DNA from 3 places in the Herpetosiphon sp. NSE202 genome. Region 2 is predicted to be linked to each of the others. Evidence: riboswitches for the same ligand, from Rfam matches in the RefSeq annotation. Region 2 holds a riboswitch; each other region holds the start of a gene.

Region 1 (2,266 bases), on a different contig from region 2:
CAGCCCAACATTACCGCTTTTGTATAAAAAGACCAAATAGGGGTTTATCGATTGTTATTGCCACCAAAGCGATAGGTTGTTACAAAAACTGGCCTAATGAGCGAAATTCGCATCCGTCGAGAAACGAGTTTGTTCAATTAGTGGTTTTTGCGCTTACTGAATGTGCCTGCTTTAACCAAATACATTCTCTCACCCCATGTATTTAGCTATTGCAACGTTGTAATGCTATTTGCTTCACATAAACATCGATTGCCAATTGCGGTTAATTCGTACTCAGAGTGTACAAAACCAAATTGCACTTGTCAAGAGCTTTTTTTGGGGTTTTTCCCACCAATATCGTAATTGGTTAGGAGTCCTGTACTATCCCTCGTCTATTAAGCGTCCTCGGTTGTTAATCAAATCGCCTCAGCGACCCTTGAGAATGGTCTTGGCGCAGTTTTATTCTGTCATTTCAATGTATTCGGCTCCCTGAGCTACCCTGCTAGCTAGCTAATGGCCTACCCTGAGTACTAGGACTTGCGGAATTAAGCAGCAATTTGTTTGATTATCGGCTACTTTGCAACTCGATTTTGAACTCGATTAACCAGCTTTAGCGCGTTGGAATCAGGCAATCAGCTGGTTCTATCAAGCAATTAGGCTTGATTGACGGTTGATCTGGCATCTGCTACAGTACTGGCTACAATTTTTTATTCGTCTGAGGCCAAGTTGTCGTAGCTTGGCTGCAAATTGGGGAAAGCCCGGTGAGATTCCGGCACTGTCGCGCAACGGTATGGCTCAATGCTAAGTCCGAATGCCCACTCAGTTCGAAATGATCGAGATGTCCCTTCGCGTCAAAGGGGGTGATCATTGCCGCTTGCAATTGATGCCCATAGGCTGCTGCCTATGGTTTGGTAATGGTTTATGCCTGTTCCGCTAAGGAGCAGGCATTTTTTTATTTAGCTCATAAAGGATGCTCTATGAATGTGATCGAGGTTGAGCCACGAGCGACTAGCGAGCAGGCTGCTTGGCTTTTGCAACTACTTGCTGAGGCTTGCAGCGCTTATTCCCAAACAACCGATGCGAATCAGCTCTGGCAGGCCGCTAATTTGGGCTTTTATCCCAAGATGACTGCTGGCGAACAACTCCAAGCCTGTATTTTGACCGCTCGCAGCTGGATTGAGCAGGAGCCTGATTATAGTTTTGTGGCCGCCGCGCTCTTGGCCAGCCAACTCGAGTGCGAGGTTTTTGGCGAATATTTGCCAGGTTCAGTGGTTGCTACCCGCTATCCAACGGCATTTATCCAGTATATTCAGGCCGGAATTGAGCAAGGGTTGCTTGATCCAAAACTTGCTCAATTCGATTTGGCTCGTTTAGCGGCGGCAATTGTGCCCGAACGCGATGCTTTATTGGCGTATCCTGGCCTGCAAACGCTCTATGATCGCTATTTTATTCAGTGGGCTGGTTTGCGCCGCGAGTTGCCGCAATTCTTTTGGATGCGGGTGGCAATGGGCTTGGCCTTGAATGAGGCTGATCGCGAAGCCCAAACCCTGCGTTTCTACGAGCTGCTGTCGCAATTTTACTTTACCTCGGCCACCCCAACTTTATTCAACGCTGCAACGACTCATCCGCAGTTGTCATCGTGCTATCTCTCGACAGTCGGCGATGATCTTGAGGCGATTTTTGGGGCGATCAGCGATAACGCCATGCTTTCGAAGTGGGCTGGTGGCTTGGGCAATGATTGGACTCCTGTGCGGGCGCTCGGCACGCCAATTCATGGCACCAATGGCGTGAGCCAAGGCGTGATTCCCTTCCTCAAAATTGTCAACGATACCGCGATTGCGGTCAATCAGGGCGGCAAGCGCAAGGGTGCGGTCTGTGCCTACCTCGAAGCATGGCACGCTGATATTGACGATTTTCTTGATTTGCGCAAGCCAACGGGCGATGAGCGCCGCCGCACCCACGATATGCACACGGCTTTGTGGATTCCTGATTTGTTGATGGAACGGGTGTTGAGCAATGGCACGTGGACGTTGTTCTCGCCTGATGAAGTGTCTGATTTGCACGATTTGTATGGCCAAGCATTCGCGCTACGCTACGCCGAATACGAAGCGCTGGCGGCGCAAGGCTTGCTGCGTTCGGCGCGCCAGGTCGAAGCACTCGGTTTGTGGCGCAAAATTTTGACCCGTTTGTTTGAAACCGGCCATCCTTGGATTACCTGGAAGGATGCTGCCAATCTGCGTTCACCACAAGACCATGTTGGCGTGATTCATAGCAGCAATTTGTGCAC
Region 2 (2,266 bases):
CTTCGATGTAGTCGTAGAGCGCTACCACCAACTCTGGTTGGTTGAGCGAATGAAACCAAATTGGCTGGCCATCGAACATCAACATGGCCACGTTGGCTAACGGACATGGTCCCAAACAGCCGCCCATATTCAGATGCACAAGATTGCGCAGCTTGCGACTTTCCCATTCGTGCTGATGAATTTCCGGCCAAACCGGCGCAAAGCCGCGCTCGGTAATGCCACAGCAGCAACCATGAGCGCAAATAAACAACATACCACGTTTATAGCCAGCGTTGACCATGCGCCCATCGATGCGCTCGACCATATTGCGTTGCAAACGTTCAGTCATTAGAAATCAATTCCTATTTGGGCGCGAATGCCTTGAAGTCGAAACGGGTGTTTAATCTCGCGCATCTCGGTCACGAGGTCGGCATGCTCAATCAGGGCGGCGGGGGCATCGCGGCCTGTGATAATCACATGCAGCAATTCGGGCTTGTTGGCCGCCAACCAAGCCACAACTTCGTTGACATCAAGCCAGCCAAACGCCAACACATAGGTAAATTCATCGAGAATCACAATTTGATACTGATTCGAGCTAATTGCAGTTTTGGCCAGTTCCCAGCCATGCAAGGCTTTGGCTTTGGTCGTATCAAGGTCTTTCGATGTCCAAGTGAAGCCATCGCCAGTGCCACCAAACTCAATTTCCATCTTGGCGGCTGCCCGCGATTCGCCAAACTTGGCGTTTTCGTGTTTGAGAAATTGAATCACGCGCACCTTGAGATCGCGACCCCACGCGCGAGTCATCACGCCCAAGGCTGCCGAGGTTTTGCCCTTGCCATTGCCAGTATTGACGATTACTAAGCCTTTTTTGCCTTTGCGCAATTTGCGTACTTGCTCGCGATAGCGGCGTTTTTCCTCGGTTGAATGCAGTTGCGTGCCAGCAGCAATAATTGGTTCCAATTGCTCAACTGCATCATCAGCATGCAATTCAATTGGATTAAACGCCTGATCGCCACGCACTGCCGGAGCGTATTCTGGCTCTTGCCCCGCTGGATAGAGCCGATGGAAAATCGCTGCTTCAACTGGCTCGCCATTGATCAGATGCTCTTGAACGATCTGTTCAACTAATTCCTCATCAAGCTGCTGATACCAAATGCCTTCGGGATAGACCACCGCAATCGGGCCGCGCTGGCAGACACCCAAACAGCTGACGGTCGAGCATTTAACTCGTTCGGGATTGCGCAATTTGCGCCGATCGCCAAGTTGTTCGAGGGCGTGTTGGGCCAACGCCGCGCCATCAGCATCGCCGTTGCATTGATCACCAGTGCAAATAAATAAATGGCGGCCATAGGCACGCATCGTCAGTGGGGCATCGCTCATGCTGGCTCCGTTGGGCGACACCCCAGCATGCAAACAGCCAAGAAAAACCTCTTCGGCTCATGCCAAAGAGGAAAAGAGGCACTAAACCCAGCAGGGCCTAGCAACTCCTTCCCTGATCCGCGAGGGAAATGTTGGAGTGTCGATGAGTTTGTGGCGGGTTATCGGGCTTGAAGCAAAGCTTCCTACCGTTGCGGGACAGCGCCAGACTTGGACTGGCTTCCCCCATTGCGCGTTTGTGTCATCCGGGACAGCAACGCACCACAAACAAGTTGTAAATTGCAGCCGCGATTATACGTGCAACCCTGAGTTAAAGTCAAAAGTCAGGAGAAAGTATGAAGGATGAGGGATGAGGGATGAAAATGTTAACCGCGAAGAGCGCGAAGGACGCGAAGTTGTATTCGCTGACTGGCTGAATTGCATTCAAATCCTATAGAACTCAGAACCCAACATTCGTGATCTTCGTGTGCTTCGTGGGTCAATTGCTTAACGCAGAGGCGCAGAGCCACGAAATTATGAAGGATGAAGGATGAGGGATGAAAATGTTAACCGCGAAGAGCGCGAAGGACGCGAAGTTGTATTTGCTGACTGGCTGAATTGCATTCAAATCCTATAGAACTCAGAACCCAACATTCGTGATCTTCGTGTCCTTCGTGGATAGAAATAACTAATCCCTAACCTCTGACAACTGCCCCCTCGTCGTCAATCGACCAAAAAACGTTCGATGACTTGATTGCCGACCATGCGCCCGCGCGGCGTAAAGCGAATCGCGTTTGCGGTTTGTTCGAGCATGCCTTGCTCAACCAGTTTATCAATCACAGGTTGATATTGTTCAAGCAAATCGTGGCCAGTGCGTTGCTGAAAATGGGCAAAGCCTAAGCCGCAATTCAGCCGCAAACCCATCATAATC
Region 3 (2,266 bases), on a different contig from region 2:
GTGACGCACAGCTTCAACCACGTTGCCCGTGCCAGCTTCGCCCTTGGTGCGAATCATGGCCGCGCCTTCGGTGATGCGGCGCAGCGCTTCGCCTAAATTGCGTGCGCCACAGACGAATGGCACTTTAAAATTATGCTTGTTGGTATGATTTTCTTCATCAGCAGGCGTGAGCACTTCGCTCTCGTCAATGTAATCAACCCCAATGGCTTCGAGGATTTGCGCTTCAACAAAGTGGCCAATCCGCGATTTTGCCATCACCGGAATGGTTACTGCTTCAATAATGCCTTGGATCATTTCGGGATCGCTCATGCGCGAAACGCCGCCATCCCTACGAATATCGGCTGGAACCCGTTCGAGCGCCATCACGGCAACTGCGCCAGCTTCTTCAGCAATTTTAGCTTGGTCAGGCGTAACCACATCCATAATCACGCCGCCCTTGAGCATTTGGGCCAAGCCGACTTTGGTAGTAAAGGTTGAAGTTTCCATTGCAATTCCTCTGGTGGATTGATAATTTTAGCTGTCATGTCAATCAGACAGCCGCTATTGTACCATGCATCCTCATGACAATCGATCAACATTGCGGGGGGACAAAGGGGGACAATCGCCCATGATTGCCAATTTTGACGGGGTGTACTGGGCTATGGTACGATCAGCACAATCAATCATAAATCGCTATTCAGATGTTGTGCAAACACTTGGGGGAAATCCGGTGCAAATCCGGTGCAGTCCACGCTACGGTAAGCCTTTGGCTAAGCCCGAATACCCATTGAATAGTTGATTTCTGGGTTGGCTTGCGTTGGCACAAGCACAACCAACGCGTTGTTATCTGTTCCTTAGCCAACTTGGCTAAGGTTTTTTTGATTAAGGAGATTGCTATGCTCCGACGAGCAGCTATCCATCGCTGGTTATTGGTATTAATGGCCGTGTTCGTAGCACTTCCTGCTGCGGCTCAAGCCCCAGCCGAAGGCGCAAAAGCAGCAGCTTGGATCGTCAGCCAAGCGCAGGCCGATGGTAGTTTCCCTGGCTTTGGCTTGGGCGAAACCGCCGATGCAGTCTATGCCTTGAAGGCCAGCGGCTTGAAAGTTGACACCAACGTTCAAAGCTTTGTCGAAAAGAACGCCAGCGCCATCGCCGCCAAGCCTGGGCTTGCCGCCAAGTTTGTGTTGGCCGAATTGTTGCTCGGCTACAATCCCCGCTCAGTTGGCGGAGTCGATTTGGTAGCCGCCGTTACTGGCAGCTACAAAGCCGATAGCGGCATGTATGGCGGTGATGTCACCACCCATGCCTTGGCTTTGTTGGCCTTGAACGCAGCTGGTGCGCCAGTTGAAAACAAAGCGCTCAACACCGTAGCAGCAGTGCAAATCGCCGACGGCTCATGGTCGTTCAGCGGCGATACCAGTGCCGGTGCTGGCGATACCAACACTACGGCCTTGGTCATCCAAGCCTTGGTTGCAGTTGGTCAAGGCAAGAGCGAAAGCGTCAGCAAAGCTGTAGCCTACTTGCAAACCCAACAAAATAGCGATGGTGGCTTTCCCTACTCGAAAAATTCGAGCTATGGTAGCGCCACCGATGCCAACTCAACCGCCTTGGTAATTCAAGCGATTATTGCAACGGGCGGCAACCCAACCGCTGCGCCTTGGGCCACAGCCACTGGCAACCCATTGAGTGCTTTGTTGAGCTTGCAAAATGCCAGTGGCGCGTTCCGCTACGATGCAGCAACCCCCGATGACAATGCTTTTGCAACCTACCAAGCTACGCCAGCATTGTTCTTTGTGACCTATCCATTGAGCGTGTTGGCAACTGCACCGCAACCAACCGCCGTGCCAAGCACCCCAATGCCAAGCACGCCCGTTGCAACCGCTACGCCGAAGCCAAACACCCCAATTAGCTTGCCTGATACTGGCGCACCAGCCTTGCCATTGTGGCCAGTTGTGGTTGGCTTGGGATTAGTTTGTATTGTGGCTGGTTTGGGCTTGCGCCGAATCGGCTAAGATTTGTTCCCTCACCCCCCAGCCCCCTCGCCCGCGTTCAGTGGGCGAGGGGAAGTCGACTATTTTTTTACTAAGGAATTGGGGGAGAACCAGCGCGTTAAAGCCCCTCGCCTGCGCCACGGGGTTGGGGTGAGGGGTTCTTAATACCGCCCCCCCAGCCTCCTCTTCCACTTAACGCGGGCGAGGGGGAGCGAACATCTTAAATTTCCATAACTGAACGCGGGCGAGGGGGAGCCGACTATTTTTTACTAAGGAATTGAGGGAGAACCAGCGCG

The links. A riboswitch is a leader RNA that binds a small molecule or an ion and turns the genes downstream of it on or off. The one in region 2 is predicted to bind cobalamin.
Region 1: it holds a riboswitch for cobalamin, as region 2 does, so the genes downstream of both, ACFMKP_RS07030 (ribonucleoside-diphosphate reductase subunit alpha) here and cobO (cob(I)yrinic acid a,c-diamide adenosyltransferase) in region 2, are expected to answer to the same signal.
Region 3: it holds a riboswitch for cobalamin, as region 2 does, so the genes downstream of both, ACFMKP_RS23890 (prenyltransferase/squalene oxidase repeat-containing protein) here and cobO (cob(I)yrinic acid a,c-diamide adenosyltransferase) in region 2, are expected to answer to the same signal.

What each region holds. Positions count from the first base shown of each region.
Region 1 covers NZ_JBHUPY010000005.1:229,012-231,277, forward strand. The annotation lists cobalamin riboswitch at 680-817, shown strand; gene ACFMKP_RS07030 (ribonucleoside-diphosphate reductase subunit alpha) at 957-2,266, shown strand, end outside.
Region 2 covers NZ_JBHUPY010000001.1:920,593-922,858, forward strand. The annotation lists gene cobN (cobaltochelatase subunit CobN) at 1-328, opposite strand, end outside; gene cobO (cob(I)yrinic acid a,c-diamide adenosyltransferase) at 328-1,359, opposite strand; cobalamin riboswitch at 1,494-1,637, opposite strand; gene hemW (radical SAM family heme chaperone HemW) at 2,059-2,266, opposite strand, start outside.
Region 3 covers NZ_JBHUPY010000027.1:21,706-23,971, forward strand. The annotation lists gene pdxS (pyridoxal 5'-phosphate synthase lyase subunit PdxS) at 1-486, opposite strand, end outside; cobalamin riboswitch at 661-786, shown strand; gene ACFMKP_RS23890 (prenyltransferase/squalene oxidase repeat-containing protein) at 876-1,991, shown strand.